Regions from separate parts of the Pelomonas baiyunensis genome, predicted to be linked through region 1. Evidence: predicted binding sites of a transcription regulator. Region 1 holds the regulator's gene; the other holds the start of a gene.

Region 1 (7,894 bases):
GGAACGATGACGAAGTCCTTGAGGCTCAGGTGCCGAAGCATGGGGCAGGCTTTAAACGTACCAGCGGAGTTTGCGACGCAGCGTCGCGTAATAGGTCCAGCCCTTGGGGTGCAGGAAGCGCACCTGGTGCTGGCTGCGGCGCACGGTGATGGTGTCGCCGTGCAGCAGGCTGGCGAGGCTTTGCATGTCGAAGTTCACCGACGCATCCCGGCCGGCCACGATCTCCATGCGCACCTCGCCCAAGTCGGGCAGCACGATGGGGCGGTTGGACAGCGTGTGCGGCGCAATCGGCACCATCAGCCAGCCGGCAATGCTCGGGTGCAGGATGGGCCCGCCGGCCGACAGTGCGTACGCCGTCGAGCCCGTGGGCGAGGCCACGATCAGGCCGTCGGCCCGCATGTTGGCCACGAAATGCTCGCCCACCGAAATCTTCAACTCCACCATGCCCGCCGTGGCGCCGCGGCTCACCACCACGTCGTTCAGCGCCAGGCCGGTGAAGATAGCCTCGCCGTCGCGCCACACCTCGCCTTCCAGCATGGCGCGCGGCTCCACCTCGTAGTCGCCCGCCAGCACCGGGGCGAGGGACTCGCGCCAGCGCTCGATCGGAATGTCGGTGATGAAACCCAGGCGGCCCTGGTTGATGCCCAGCAGCGGAATGCCATAGGGCGCCATCTCGCGCGCAAACCCCAGCATGGTGCCGTCGCCGCCAATCACCACGGCCAGGTCGCAAACCTTGCCGAGCTCGTCGTGCGAGAGGGCGTCGTAATCGGTCAGCCCGGTGTTGAGTGCGGTGTCGGCTTCCAGCGAAACATCCAGCCCGCTGCTGCACAAAAACTGGGCAATTTCCTCCAGCACCGGCCGAATGCCAGGCGCCTGATGCTTGCCCACGATGGCGACATGTCTGAAGCGCTCGGCCATGCGGCAAATTACACCACAGGGGTCCTGCGGATCCCGGGAGCCGCGGGCCTGTTCATAGAATGGAGAAATGCTCGACGAGCGCTCCAAATCCCTGCTGAAAACCCTGGTCGAACGCTACATCGCTGATGGCCAGCCGGTGGGCTCGCGCACGCTCTCCAAGGCCTCGGGCCTGGAGCTCAGCCCGGCCACCATCCGCAACGTCATGGCCGACCTGGAAGAGTTGGGCCTGATCGCCAGCCCCCACACCAGCGCCGGCCGCATTCCCACGCCGCGCGGCTACCGCCTGTTCGTGGACACCATGCTGACCGCCCAGCCGGGCCTCATCGGCGTGGAAACCGCGCAGCTACAGCCTGACCAACCCCAGCGCGTCATCGCCAGCGCGGCGCAGATGCTGTCCAACCTGTCGAGCTTCGTCGGCGTCGTCACCGCGCCCAAGAAGCCCAGCGTCTTCCACCACATCGAATTCCTGCGCCTGGGCGAGCGCCGCGTGCTCGTCATCCTCGTGTCGCCCGACGGCGACGTGCAAAACCGCGTCATCTTCACCGCGCAAGACCTCACCCAATCCGAGCTGGCCGAGGCCAGCAACCGCCTGAACGCCGGCTACGCCGGCCTCACGCTGGAAGCGGTGCGCGAGCGGCTGCGCCTGGAGGTGGACGCCCTGCGCGGCGAGATCGCCGGCCTCATGAGCGCCGCCGTCGAGGTGGGCAGCGAGGCCATGGCCCAGCAGGAAGAACGGGTCATCGTGTCCGGCGAGCGCAACCTGCTCACCGTGCAAGACTTCAGCCACGACATGGGCAGCCTGCGCCGCCTGTTCGACCTGTTTGAAGAAAAGACCCAACTCATGCGCCTGCTGGACACCTCCAGCCGCGCCGAGGGCGTGCGCATCTACATCGGCGGCGAAAGCCAAGTCGTGCCCTACGAGGAACTGTCCATCGTGTCCGCCCCCTACGAGGTGGACGGGCAGGTCGTCGGCACCCTGGGCGTCATCGGCCCCACGCGCATGGCCTACGACCGCATGATCCAGATCGTCGACATCACCAGCCGCATGGTCGGCCAGGCCCTGTCCCAGCGCTGACTAGAATCCGCCGCTCCTCCTGGGGGCCGTTAGCTCAGTTGGTCAGAGCAGAGGACTCATAATCCTTTGGTCATTGGTTCAAGTCCAATACGGCCTACCAACACCTTGCCGCGCACCCGCCTGTGAAGGCGGCCCGGCCACTCCCCAACTCACCACCAGCGCCTCACCCCTTCGGCGTCCAGCGGATGCGCAGCTTGCCGTCCACCACGGTCACGTCTTTGATGAGTTGGCGGGCGAGGGTGCCGCGGGTGGTGGCGTTGTTGATGACGTAAACCGGGTGCGCGCGCAGTTGGCCTTGCACCAGGCTGGGCGCACGTTGGCGCAGCAGCGCGGCGTAGTCGTCGGGCAGGCCGGCGAAATTGAGTTGGGTGATTTGCAGGTCGTCCAGGAACAACTGGCCCTCGTCGGCGGCGTAGCGCGGGCGGGCGGAGAGGCCGATTTGGCCGGTGCGCTCGCGGGTGCCCAGGCTCAGGCGGGCGTCCAGGAGCAGGTGGATGCGGTCGCCGCCTTCGGGCAGCGTGAGTTGCGGGTTGGCAAGTTCCACGCAGGCCACCAGCAGCTTGCATTGCTGCACCGGGAAGCGTGGGTTCAGGCGGGCTTGCAGCTCGGTGGCTTCAATGTCCAGGTAGCCGTTGGCCAGGGGGTTGACCAAGCTGCAGCCAATCAGTGTGGCGGCCAGCGCAGGCAGGACCCAGGCGGCCAGGGTGCGGCGCACGGCGGTGCGGGTGCGGAAGACGGTGGGCATGGCTTGAGTGTGCCTGGGTCGGCTTGCGTGATGAGGCCGGGTCGGCCAAGGCGGACAGCGCGCTGAAAGCGCGGCGCGTTCAGGCCACCCCGGCCGCCTGCAGTGCCCAGCCGGCCGCGGCGCACGCGCCCAGCACCGGCAGCACGCCCCAGCGCAGCCGGATCAGCGCAACACCTGCCGCCACGCCCAGCGCGGTGGCGGCCAGGTCTGGCGGCGCGCTCCAGCCATGGGGGCAGACCACGTGGCCCGCAAAGAACAGGGCCAGATGCAGGATGACGCCCACCACCGCGGCGGTGATGGCCGTGAGCGGCGCGGTGAACCCGAGCTTGCCGTGCGTGGATTCGATGAACGGCCCGCCGGCCAGGATGAACACGAACGACGGCAGGAAGGTGAAGAACGTGGCCACACAAGCGCCCGCCGCGCCGGCCAGGGCCAGGGCCTGCGGGCCAAAGACCTGGTGGGTCCAGCCGCCCACGTAGCCCACGAAGGCCACCACCATGATCAGCGGGCCGGGCGTGCTTTCGCCCAGGGCCAGGCCGTCCATCATTTGCGCGGCGGTCAGCCACTGGTGCTGCTGCACTGCGCCGTCAAACACGTAGGGCAGCACGGCGTAGGCGCCGCCAAAGGTGAGCAGCGCGGCCTGGGTGAAGAAGCGCGCCATGTCCACCAGCGTGGTGCTCGGGCTGGGCAGCAGCATCAGCACGCCCAGCACGGCGCCGCCCAGCAGCACGCCCAGGCCGGCCACCCGCACCCAACCGCTGCGGCTGAAGCGGGCATGGGGTGGGGTGGGGGTGTCGTCGTCAATGAGCGCAGGCGCGTGGCCGGCGGCGGCCGAGGCGCTGTGCCCGCTTTTGAGCGAGAACGCGTGCGGGCGCCAGCGGCCGCCCAGGTGGCCCAGCAGCGCGGCGGCGGCCACCACGGCCGGGAAGGGCCACTGCAGCACGGCGATGGCCACGAACGCGCCCACGGCCAGCGCCCACAGCCAGCCGTTCTTCAGCACCCGGCTGCCCATGCGGTGCGCCGCCTGCGCCACCAGCGCGGCCACGGCCGGCTTGAGCCCGTAGAACACGCCGGCCACCGCCGCCACGTGGCCCCAGGCCAGGTACACCCACGACAGCCCAATCAACAACACCAGCGAGGGCAGCACAAACAGCAGCCCGGCGGCCAGCCCGCCCGCGGTGCGGTGCATCAGCCAGCCAATGTAGGTGGCCAGTTGTTGGGCCTCGGGCCCGGGCAGCACCATGCAGTAGTTCAGGGCGTGCAGGAAGCGCGCCTCGCTGATCCAGCGTCGGCGCTCCACCAATTCGGCGTGCATCAACGCAATTTGCCCGGCCGGGCCGCCAAAGCTGATGAAGCCCAGTTGCAGCCAGAAGCGCAAGGCCTGAGCGAACGACACGGGTGCGGGCGGGGCGGCAGGAAGGGCAGGAGGCATGGCGGGCAGTGGCGGGCAGTGGCGCCAGTCACGGCGCTCAACGAGACAGGTGCCACTGTAGGTGCGGCGCTGGGGCCGCAGGTCGGTGGCCCGCGCTGTTCACGGCCCTGTCATGCACGGGCGCCAGGATGCGCGCTTTGCCTGTTGCCGTTTTGGCTTCGTTTTGGATGATGTTGCGCCGCGCTGCTTCGCTGCTGTTGTTGATGACTTGGTTGAGCATCGGGGGCGCGCCTGCCTGGGCCGATACGGCCCCGACCCCGCTGGCCTGGCGAGACTTCTTTGTGCTGCCCATCGGCCCTCACGGGCTGGAGCCCACGCCGCAGCTGCGTGCCGCCCACGGCCAGCCGGTGCGGCTGGTGGGCTTCATGGTGCAGCGCGAGCAGCCCCAGGCCGGTCAGTTCTTGCTGACGCCGCGGCCGGTGGCCATGTCGGAGCACGCCGACGGCGAAGCCGATGACCTGCCCGCCACCACCGTCACCGTGCTGCTGCCCCCGGGCCAGCGGGACCGCATCGTCGCCCACCAGGCCGGCCCGGTGGCCGTGGTGGGCCGGCTGCAATACGGCCCGGCGGAAGACGCCACGGGCCGTGTCTCGTGGCTGCGGTTGGAGCTGGAGCCCGGCGCGCTGGCGGCGCAAGCCAGCTCGCCCGCCCCGCACGCGGCCTCTGTGCATTGACGCCCGATTTCCTGTTGGAACGCCTCACCATGAAACCCACTGCTCTGTTGTTGATCGCGCTGTCGGCTCCGGCCCTGGCTGCGCCCACGGTGTCGCGCCTGACGCCGCCTTCCGAACTCTTCTCCAGCGGCCAGCCCGAGCCGGTGATTGCACGCTTCCTGCCCGGGCAGCGCTTTGACCTGCAGGCCACGGTCAAGCCCGATGCCGGCCAGAAGATCACGGCTGCGCGCTTCTTCATCGACGGCAAGCCGGTGGCCGCACCGGTGGCCCTGCGCGACTGCGCCAGTGGCTGCACCAAGGGACTGGCGGCTGAAACCGCCATTGCCACCGTGCGCGCGGTCAGCAGCGAGGCGGCTGGCCGCCACGTGTTCCGCGTGGAAGCCACCCAGGCCGACGGCCAGAAGGTGGTGGCCACGGGCAACTTCGACGTGGTGCCGTTCACCGCCGCGATGGGCCCCAAGGTGAAGAACATCATCATCCTGCTGGGCGACGGCATGGGCGCCTCGCAGCGCACGGCCGCGCGCATCGTGCATGGTTATGCGCAGGGCAAGGCGATGCGGCCGCTGGCCATGGACAGCTTCAGCGCCACGGCGATGGTCAAGACCGCGTCGCTGAACTCCATCGTGACTGACTCGTCGCCCGGCATGACGTCGTATGTGAGCGGCAACAAGAACAACAACAACGAAGAGGGCGTGTTCCCGGACGACACCGTCGACGCCTTCGACAACCCGCGCATCGAGTACCTCAGCGAGTACCTGCACCGTACGCAGGGCAAGCAGTTGGGCATCGTCACCACGGCCGATGTGTTTGACGCCACGCCGGCCGGCAATGCGGTGCACACCAGCAACCGCGGGGCGGGCACGGGCATCGTGGACCAGTTCTTCGACGACCGCAGCCGCACCGGCCTGACCGTGCTGATGGGCGGCGGCCGCAAGTGGTTCCTGCCGGCCGGCACGCCCGGTTCGGCCCGCACCGACACGTTCGACTACGCCTTCTCCAGCACCGAGGCACACACGGCCGACATCGTCAAGCGCTGGGGTGCCGCCCCTGGGGCGCTGGACAAGGGCCGTGACCTGATCCGCGACTTCCAGTCCGCCGGCTTCAGCTACGCGCCCACCAAGACCGCGCTGGACCAAGCCGACCCGGCCCGCCCGCTGCTGGGCCTGTTCGCGTTCTCGAACATGAACGTGGCGCTGGACAAGATCAACGGCCGCCGCGGCACTGAAAAGAACGGCCTGGGCGGCGGCAGCGTGGTGGACGATTTCGGCCTGCCCGACCAGCCCATGCTCGACGAAATGGCCACCAAGGCCCTGGCCGTGCTGAAGCGCGCGCCGCAGGGCTTTGTGCTGATGATCGAAGGCGCGTCCATCGACAAGCAAGCCCACAACATGGACACCGAGCGCTGGATGCTGGACACGCTGGAGTTCGACCGCGCGGTGCGCGTGGCGCAGGACTTTGCGGCCGAGCACGGCGACACGCTGGTGATCGTGACGGCCGACCATGAATGCTCGGGCGCGGCGTTGATCGGCGGCTCGATGGTGACCGACGCCAAGCTGGTGGAACTGGCCGGAAAGAAGGGCGCGGCCAACCTGCGCAACAGCGTGGTGGGCACCTACGAGAAGGCCGGGTTCCCGCGCTACGCACTGGCGGCCGACGGCTACCCGCAGACCACCGACATCGACCACCGCCTGCTGGTGGGCTACGGCGCCAATGCCGACCGCTACGAAGACTGGCGCACCAAGAAGACCCCGCAGCGTGACAGCCAGCAGCCTTTCGCCGGCGAAGCGCCGCTGAAGTGGTATCCCGCCAATGCGCAGGAGCGTGACGACGCGCTGGGTGACTACCTGGTCACTGGCCAGGTGCCGGGCGAGCAAGCCGTGCACACCGGCACCGACGTGCCGCTGTCGGCCTACGGCCCGGGGGCGCTGGCCTTCACTGGCGTCATCGACAACACCGATGTGTTCTTCAAGCTGGCCCAGGCGGCCGTGAAGGGCGTGGTGGCGCCAGCGGATACTTCGGGCGCCAAGAAGCCCGCCAAGCCCCAGCGTTGACCCTGCCGCCCGCCCTCCGTCGCCGTCCCGCCTCGTTGCGCGGGCGCTGGGTGGCGCTGCTGCTGTTCACGGCGCTGCTGTGGGCGGTGGTGCACTTCAGCGGCTTGCGCAGCCACATCGGGCTGCAGCCGCTGCGCGAGGCGGTGCTGGCGCATCCGGTGTCGGGGCTGGCGGCGTTCACGGCGCTGTTCGCGCTGGCGAACCTGGCCCACGTGCCGGGCGCCTTTTTTCTGGCGGCCGCGGTGCTGGCGCTGGGGCCATTGCCCGGCGGCCTGGCCACCTACGGCGCGGCCTGCGTGGCCTGCACGGTGACCTTTGTGGTGGTGCGTGCGCTGGGGGGCGATGCCTTGCGTGAATTCAAAGGGCCGGTGGCGCGGCGCTTGTTTGCGCGGCTGGACGCCCACCCCGTGCGCAGCGTGGCCGCCTTGCGGCTGGCGTTTCATTCGGTGCCGGCGCTGAACTACACCCTGGCGCTGTCGGGCGTGGGCTGGCGCAGCTACGTGGCGGGCACGCTGCTCGGCCTGCCGATTCCCATCGCGGTGGCAACGCTGCTGTTCGACACGCTGGCCGGTTGGTTCGGCTGGGTGGCCTGAGCGTCCTGACCTTCGACAGGGGTTCCGCCTGGACGGGATACTGCCCCGCTCAACCGGAGACATCGCCCATGAAGACTTGGCTCATCGCCGCCCTGACGCTGACCACCGCCGCTGCGGTGCAAGCCCAATCCGCCGACCCGCTGAAGGCCGCCGTGGCCGCCGACCACCGCCTGGTGGGCAACGTGGCCCGCGACACCTGGCGCCACCCGTACGAGACGCTCAGCTTTTTCGGCATCAAACCCACCGACACGGTGGTGGAGCTGGCGCCGGGCGGCGGCTGGTACACCGAGATCCTGGCGCCCTACCTGCGTGATGCCGGGCAGCTGATTGCGGCCGAAGGCGGCAGCGTGCGCTTCAAGGCCAAGATGGACTCCATGGGCGTGTACAGCAAGGTCAAGCTCAGCGT
Region 2 (7,894 bases), on a different contig from region 1:
CTGGGCGTACACGGCCGAGTTCCTGATGGCTGGCCTGGCCGCCAGCACGGTGGGCGTGCTGCTGGGGCTGGGGCTGCACCAGGTGTTCGTGTCTCTGCTGGCAGGGCTGATCGACGTGGCGCTGCCGGCGCCCAGCCTGTGGCCGGCGCTGCTGGGCCTGGGGCTGGGGTTGTCGTTGCTGATGGGCTTTGGCCTGCCGCCGGTGCTGCAACTGGCGGCCGTGCCGCCGCTGCGGGTGATCCGCCGGGACCTGGGCGCTCCCAAGGCGGGCTCGCTGCTGGTGCTGGCCGCCGGTGTGGCGGGCCTGGGCGCCATCTTGGTGGTGCTGGCGGGCGACTTGGTGCTGGGCGGCATTGCTGCGGCGGGCTTTGCAGGCGCGGTGCTGGTGTTTGCGGGCTTGGCCTGGGCGGCGGTGCGGCTGCTGCGCCGCCTGGTGCCCAGCGAGGTGCCGGGGGCGCGCGTGCCGCGCTGGCTGCTGCTGGCCACCCGCCAGGTGGCGGCGCGGCCGGGGTTCGCGGTCATGCAGGTGTCGTCGCTGGCGGTGGGCCTGCTGGCGCTGGCGTTGCTGGTGCTGCTGCGCACGGACCTCATCGACAGCTGGCGCCAGGCCACGCCGGCCTCGGCGCCGGACCGGTTCGTCATCAACATCCAGCCCGATCAGGCGGCCGACTTTCGCCAGACCCTGACCGAGGCCGGGGTGACGCAGTACGACTGGTATCCCATGATTCGCGGCCGGCTGACCACGATCAACGGCCAAGCCGTGCAGGGTCGTCAGTTCGCCGATGAACGCGCGCAACGGCTGGCCGAACGCGAGTTCAACCTCAGCCACACCGCCACGCTGCCTGACCACAACCGCCTGGCGGGCGGGCAATGGGGCGAGGCGCCGGCAGCCCGGCCTGACACCGCCGGCACGCCCGGAGCTGGGGCCGGAGCCGGGGCACAACTTGCGATGAGCGTGGAAGAAGGCCTGGCCAAATCCCTGGGCCTGAAGCTGGGCGATGCGCTGAGCTTCGACATCGCCGGAACGCCCGTCCAGGGCCGCGTCACCAGCCTGCGCAAGGTGGACTGGTCGTCCATGCGGGTGAACTTCTTCGTGCTGTTCGAGGCGGACGCCCTGCCCGAGTTGCCCGCCACGCAAATCGCGGCCTACCGCACGCCCGCGGCGGCGGGGCTGGACCGTGCGCTCGCCCGGCGCTTTCCCAACCTCACGGTCATCGATGTTTCGGCCCAGCTGAATCAAGTGCAGGGCGTGCTGAACCAGGTCATCCAGGCGGTGCAGTTCCTGTTTGCCTTCACGCTCGCCACGGGCCTGGTGGTGCTGCTGACCGCCGTGGGCAGCACGCGCGAGGCGCGCACCCGGGAGTTCGCCCTGATGCGGGCCTTGGGCGCTCCCAGCGCGCTGTTGGCGCAGGTGCAGCGCGCCGAGTTGCTGGGCGTGGGCGCGCTGGCCGGGTTCCTGGCCGGCGGCGTGGCTTTGCTGATGGCGGCGCTGCTGGCGCGCTACGTGTTTCAGTTTGAATGGGCCTTGAAGCCCTGGGTGCCGCTGGGCACGGCGGCGGTGGGCGCACTGCTGGCGTGGGCCGCCGGCTGGTGGAGCCTGCGCGGGGTGTTGCAGCGCCCCGTGGTGCAAACGCTGCGGGAAGCACGCGCGGAATGAACCTCGAAAGCCGGCCTTGGGCGAGTGGTGCCGGCATGGGCCGGTACCTGGCGCTGTCGGCCGGCATCACGCTCGTTTACTACCTGCTGGGCCGCCTGGGGCTGCTGATGGTGCTGCCGCCCTACCAGGTGGCGCCCATCTACCCCGCCGCGGGCTGGGGCCTGGCGGTGCTGCTGGTGGGCGGGCTGCGCTACCTGCCGGCCGTGGGGCTGGGGTCGTTTGTGGTGCAGGTCACCAGCATGTCGGGCCTGGCGGTGCCGGTGGAGTTGGTGGCGGCCGCCATTGCGGTGGGGGCCTCTGCCCAGGCGGCGGCGGGCACCTGGCTGATGCGCCGGTGGTGCGGCCGGCCGCTGGTGCTGGCCTCGCCGCGCGAGGTGGCGGCCTACCTGGCCGCCGTCGCCTTGGCCGGCTTGATCAGCCCCACCTGGGCCACCTTGGTGTTGAAGGGCGCGAACGCGATCAGCACGTCACAAATGGCCGTGGTCTGGACGGTCTGGGCCACCGGCGACCTGATGGGCGTGCTGATTGCCACGCCCATCACGCTGGCACTCATCGGGCATCCGCGCAGCGCCTGGGCGTCGCGTCGGCTGAGCGTGGGCTTGCCGATGCTGGCCACCACCTTGCTCGTCGGGCTGGGTGTGGCCGCCACGGTGGAGTGGGACCGGCAGAGCAACCGCGCCGATTTCACCCGCGAGGCCACCACGGCGGCCCAAGGTTTTGCCGCCCGGCTGCGCGAGCCGCTGATGGCCCTGGAGGCCACGCACGGCCTGGTGAAGGTGGTGCCCCGTCCGACGCGCGACCAATTCGTCAAGGCAACCGAGGGCTTCCTGCAGGGCGACACCCCACTGCTGGCCCTGGGGCAGACGCTGCGGGTGGCGCGGTCCGATCTGACGAAGTTCAACGCGGCGGCACGCACCGATGCCTTTCCGGGCGGCCTTCAGGCCCGCGACCGGCTGCGTGCCGGCGACCTGCGCCCACCGCCCGAGGAAGACCTCTACGTCATCCGGCTGATCGAACCGTTGTCACGCAACGCGCCGGCCTTGGGCATCAACGTGCGGACCATCCCGGGGGCCAAGGCAGCGATCGAGACCGCCGCACAGCGCGGGCAAGCAGTGGCTTCGGCCGGGTTCCAGCTCTCGCAAGACCGCGAGGCCGCGCTGGGCGTGGTGGTGTACCAGCCGCTGTACCGCGCTGGCCAGCCCCCCAGCGAAGCGGCGCTGGACGGCGTGGTGTTCGCGACCCTGCGACCCGACATCCTGCTGGCCCGGCTGAGTGCGAGCTGGCCGCCCTACCTGGGCGCTTGCCTCGTGGACCTGGAGCCGTCTGCGGCGTACACGCGCCTGGCCGGTCGCCCGGGCTGCGAGGCACTGGTGCGCACGGCCGACGCGCCGTTTCCGGTGGTCACCTTGCCGCTGGAGTTCGGCGGCCGCCGGTGGGAGCTGCGCATGCACGACCTGCCCGGCATGGCGCCGACGGCCGGGCGCAGTTGGGCTTTCGCGCTGGTGGGGCTGCTGGCCACCGCAATGGTGGGGGCGTTGCTGCTGCTGATGTCCGGCCGCACCCTGCACGTGGAAGCGATGGTGCGCGAGCGCACCGCCGCCCTCGCCCGCGAAACCGCCAACCGGGCCGAGGGCGAACAGGCACTCACGCGAAGCGAACAGCGCTTTCGCAGCATCTTCGAGACCGCCCCCATCGGCATCGCCTTCACCGATCTGAATGGCGCCTTCCAGGAGGTGAACCCACAGTTCTGCCACCTCGTCGGGTACGCCGCGGAGGCACTGATGGGGCGGCGGTCGATTGAAGTGACGCACCCGGACGACCGGCAGGAAGACGTCCGGCTGGGCCGGCGCCTCACACGCGGCGAGATTCCGTTCTACCGGCGACTCAAGCGCTATGTGCGCCCGGACGGCCACGTGGTGCATGCGCGGGTGCTGGTCAGCCTGCTGCGCGGGCCGGATGGCCGCCCGCACCGCTTGGTGGGCGTGGTGGAAGACATCACCGACCAACTCCGCATCGAAGAACTGGACCGCGCCCGCGCCGCCGCCGAAGCCGCCAACCAGGCGAAGAACGACTTCCTTTCGCGCATGAGCCACGAGCTGCGCACACCGATGAACGCCATCCTCGGCTTTGCCCAGTTGATGCAGATGGACCTGACCGAGCCGCTGCCCCCCGCACAGCGCAACCGCGCTCAGCAGATCGGGCACGCGGGCTGGCATCTGCTGGAGATGATCAACGACACGCTGGACCTGTCCCGCATCGAGTCCGGCTCCCTGCGGCTGACCCTGGGCCCGCTGGAGTTGCCCACGCTGCTGGCGCGCAGCCTGGCCCTGGTGCAAGGCCAGGCGGCCGAGCGCGGCATCAGCCTGCATCAGCACGTGGCCGACGGCGCCACCCGCATCACCGGCGATGCCACGCGCGTGACGCAGATCCTGACCAACCTGCTGAGCAACGCGGTCAAGTACAACCGCCCAGGGGGCAGCGTGCGCATCGACGCCAGCCGCCCCGAGCCCGGTTGGGTGGAAGTGGCGGTGACCGACACCGGCCTGGGCCTCACGGAAGAACAGCGCGAGGCCCTGTTCCAGCCCTTCAACCGGCTGGGCCGCGAGCAGAGCAACCTGCCGGGCACCGGCATTGGGCTGGTCATCAGCCAGCGCCTGGCCGAAATGATGGGTGGGAGCCTGCGCGCGGAAGCCAACGGCGGGCCGGGCGCCCGCTTCGTGGTGCGCCTGCCCGAAGCGGCGGCATCGGGCCCGGTCAGTTCAGCGCCGCCGCTCGACGCCCCGGCGCCGCCCGCTTGGCAACCGCCCGCGCCGCCTGCCACCGGCACATCCGCGCAAGCGGCGGGCCCGCACCGGGTGCTGTACATCGAAGACAACCCGCTCAATGCCGACGTCATCCGCGGCATGCTGGCCCAGCGGGGCGATGTGGTGCTGGAAGTCGCCACCACGGCGGAAGCCGGCCTCAAGGCCTTGCAGTCCCAGCCGCCGGCTCTGCTGCTGCTGGACTGGCAGTTGCCCGATGGCGATGGCTTGACCGTGCTGAACACCCTCCAAGCCCGCCAGGTGCGCATGCCGGTGGTGGTGCTGTCGGCCAATGCACAACCCGAACAACTCGCCCAGGCACGGGCCGCCGGCGCCTGGCATTACCTGACCAAGCCGCTGGACATTCAGGCGCTGCAAGCCCTGGTCGACCAGTTGTTGGCCGGGCGGGCCGAGCCGGAGCGGGCAAAATGAGGTCCCAGTTCAGTCCAACCTCCCGAAGCGCCCGATGAGTTCCACCGACCTCGTTCCCAGCACCGGCGCCCAGGCCGTGCAGGCCCAGGCAAGCCACGACGGCCGCCAGTTCCTGACCTTCCGCATTGGCGAGGAGGAATACGGTCTGGACATCCTGCGCGTGCAGGAAATCCGCTCCTACGAGCCGCCCACCCGCGTGGCGAATGCGCCGGTGTACGTCAAAGGCGTGGTGAACCTGCGCGGCGTGATCGTGCCCATCCTGGACCTGCGCGTGCGCCTGGGTCAGCCCAGCGAGTACAACGCCTTCACGGTCGTGATCGTGCTGAACGTCGCCGGCCGGGTGGTGGGCATCGTGGTGGACTCGGTCTCGGACGTGCTGGAACTCAGCCACGAAGAGATCAAGCCCCGCCCCGAAGTGCCGGCCGCGATGGACGCGCGCTTCATCACCGGCCTGGGCAAGATCGGCGAGCGCATGCTGATCCTGCTGGACATCGAAGCCATGATCAAAAGCCCGGACTTCGGGCTCGTCGACTGAGCACAAGTGAGCAGCCGCCCACTGTTTCAGCGGCTGAAACACTGCATTCCTGAGACATCGTCGCTGGCATTAGCACTCACCAAATCAGAGTGCTAATATTCCTGTCACCGCTGGATTGCACCCAGCGGCCATGAAGGATCAAGACGATGTCCGCCTCTTCTGCCATTGCCGTCCGCGACCCCTGGGCCCTGGTGCCCTCGCTGGGCAATCTGGACGCCTACATCTCCGCGGTCAACCGCCTGCCCCTGCTGACCGCCGAGGAAGAAAACTCCGCCGCGCGCAGCCTGCGTGACAAGGGCGACCTCGAAGCTGCCGGCCGGCTGGTGCTGTCGCACCTGCGCTTGGTGGTGTCCATCTCGCGCCAGTACGTCGGCTACGGTCTGCCCCAGGGCGACCTGATCCAGGAAGGCAACGTCGGCCTGATGAAGGCCGTCAAGCGCTTCGACCCGGATCAAGGCGTTCGCCTGGTCAGCTATGCGATGCACTGGATCAAGGCCGAGATCCACGAGTACATCCTGAAGAACTGGCGCATGGTCAAGGTCGCCACGACCAAAGCTCAACGCAAGCTGTTCTTCAACCTGCGCTCGATGAAGCACCAGCTGAAGGCCGATCAGGCCGACGGCCAGACGCACCGCAACACGCTGAGCGAAGCCGAGATCGCCCATGTGGCGCGCGAGCTCAACGTGAAGCGCGAAGAAGTGCTGGAGATGGAAACGCGCCTGTCGGGCGGGGACGTGGCCCTGGAGCCGCAAACCGATGACGACGGTGAAGCGTTTGCCCCCATCGCCTACCTGGCCGACGACAGCCACGAGCCCACGCGGGTCATCGAGGCCCGCTCGCGCGACGCCCTCGCCGGTGACGGCATTGCCCGCGCGCTGGACGTGCTGGACCCGCGCAGCCGCCGCATCGTGGAAGAACGCTGGCTGAAGGTGAACGACGACGCTTCCGGCGGCATGACGCTGCACGAACTCGCTGCCGAGTACGGCGTGTCGGCCGAACGCATCCGCCAGATCGAAGTTGCCGCGATGAAGAAGATGAAGAAGGCGCTCACCGAAGCCGCCTGATCCCTGCTCCGCGCCCGTCACAAAGCCCCGCACTGCGGGGCTTTGTTCATCCGGCGACACCCGAGGGTACGGCACCGCCGGCCCTGCGGGTGTGCCCCTTGAGGGGGCGGCCGAAGGCCACAGGGGCAGAGGTCTACTTCTCGGCGAGCAACAGCTTGATGTCGTCGGCCAGCGGCTGGGCACCGGCCCCGTAGCGGGCGTACACGCGCACCCGCCCTTCGGTGTCGAAGAGGAAGCTGGCCGCGGTGTGGTCCATGGTGTAGCTCTCAGGCGTCTTGCCGGGCACCTTGGCGTAGAAGACCTTGAACTCCTTGGCGGCAGCCTGCGTCTGCTCCGCGCTGCCTCGCAAGGCCACAAAGCTCGGGTCGAAGCTCGCCATGTACGACTTCAACAACTGCGCGGTGTCACGCTCCGGGTCCACGGTCACGAAGATGCCCTGCACCTTGTCGCCGTCCGCGCCGAGGGAGCGCTTCACCTCGGCCACCTCAGCCATCGTGGTGGGGCACACGTCGGGGCACTGGGTGTAGCCGAAGAACACCACCAGCACTTTGCCTTTGAAGTCCGCCAGCGAGCGCGCGCGACCGTCTTGGTCGGTGAGGTTCAACTGACGGGCGTATTCGGCGCCCGTGAGTTCCACGCCCTTGAAAGCCGGGCGGTCGGGGCCCGCTTTCTGGCAAGCGGTCAAAGCCAGGGCAAGCGAGCCCAGGAGCACGAGGCGGCGAGTGGTCATGCGATGTAGTGGTCGATGAGCAGTGCCGCGAACAACAGCGACAGGTGCCAGATGGAGAACCAGAAGGTGCGACGCGCCAGCGCTTCGGAATACTGCCGCCACAGGCGCAGCGCGTACCCGCAGAAGCCCAAGCCCAGGCCGACCGCACTCACCAGATAGAACCAGCCACTCATGCCCGTGAGGAAGGGCAGCAGCGTGGCCGCCAGCAACACCCAGGTGTAGAGCAGGATCTGCAGGCGCGTGTAGTCGTTGCCATGCGTCACCGGCAACATGGGCAGCCCGGCGCGGGCGTAGTCTTCGGCCCGGTACAGGGCCAGAGCCCAGAAGTGCGGCGGCGTCCAGAGGAAGATGATCAGGCACAGCAGCCAGGCCTCAAAGCCCAACTCTCCCCGCAGCGCGGCCCAACCCAGCACCGGCGGCATGGCACCCGAGGCCCCGCCGATCACGATGTTCTGCGGGGTCATCGGCTTCAGGATGACCGTGTAGACGACCGCATAGCCCACGAAGGTGGCGAAGGTGAGCCACATGGTCAGCACGTTGACCCAAATCGCAAGCAACGCCATGCCGGCGGCACACAGCAGCGCCGAGAACAACAGCGTCTGCGACCGGCTCAGTTCGCCCTTGGCGGTGGCGCGCCAAGCGGTGCGCTTCATGCGGGCGTCAATGCCGTCCTCA

What was found. Region 1 encodes HrcA, which represses chaperone genes, less so after heat shock. Its sites were predicted from a motif close to TTAGCACTCNNNNNNNNNGAGTGCTAA; they were not measured.
Region 2: the regulator HrcA is predicted to act here: its motif matches at 5,495-5,521, upstream of rpoH (RNA polymerase sigma factor RpoH).

What each region holds. Positions count from the first base shown of each region.
Region 1 is NZ_JBIGIB010000005.1:271,740-279,633, forward strand. It holds gene recN (DNA repair protein RecN) at 1-41, opposite strand, end outside; gene ACG01O_RS18085 (NAD kinase) at 52-918, opposite strand; gene hrcA (heat-inducible transcriptional repressor HrcA) at 986-1,993, shown strand; tRNA gene ACG01O_RS18095 (tRNA-Ile) at 2,017-2,093, shown strand; gene ACG01O_RS18100 (DUF1439 domain-containing protein) at 2,157-2,738, opposite strand; gene chrA (chromate efflux transporter) at 2,818-4,170, opposite strand; gene ACG01O_RS18110 (hypothetical protein) at 4,374-4,844, shown strand; gene ACG01O_RS18115 (alkaline phosphatase) at 4,874-6,895, shown strand; gene ACG01O_RS18120 (VTT domain-containing protein) at 6,892-7,488, shown strand; gene ACG01O_RS18125 (class I SAM-dependent methyltransferase) at 7,557-7,894, shown strand, end outside.
Region 2 is NZ_JBIGIB010000001.1:640,306-648,199, reverse strand. It holds gene ACG01O_RS02820 (ABC transporter permease) at 1-1,657, shown strand, start outside; gene ACG01O_RS02815 (PAS domain S-box protein) at 1,654-4,890, shown strand; gene ACG01O_RS02810 (chemotaxis protein CheW) at 4,925-5,425, shown strand; gene rpoH (RNA polymerase sigma factor RpoH) at 5,572-6,489, shown strand; gene ACG01O_RS02800 (SCO family protein) at 6,623-7,219, opposite strand; gene cyoE (heme o synthase) at 7,216-7,894, opposite strand, start outside.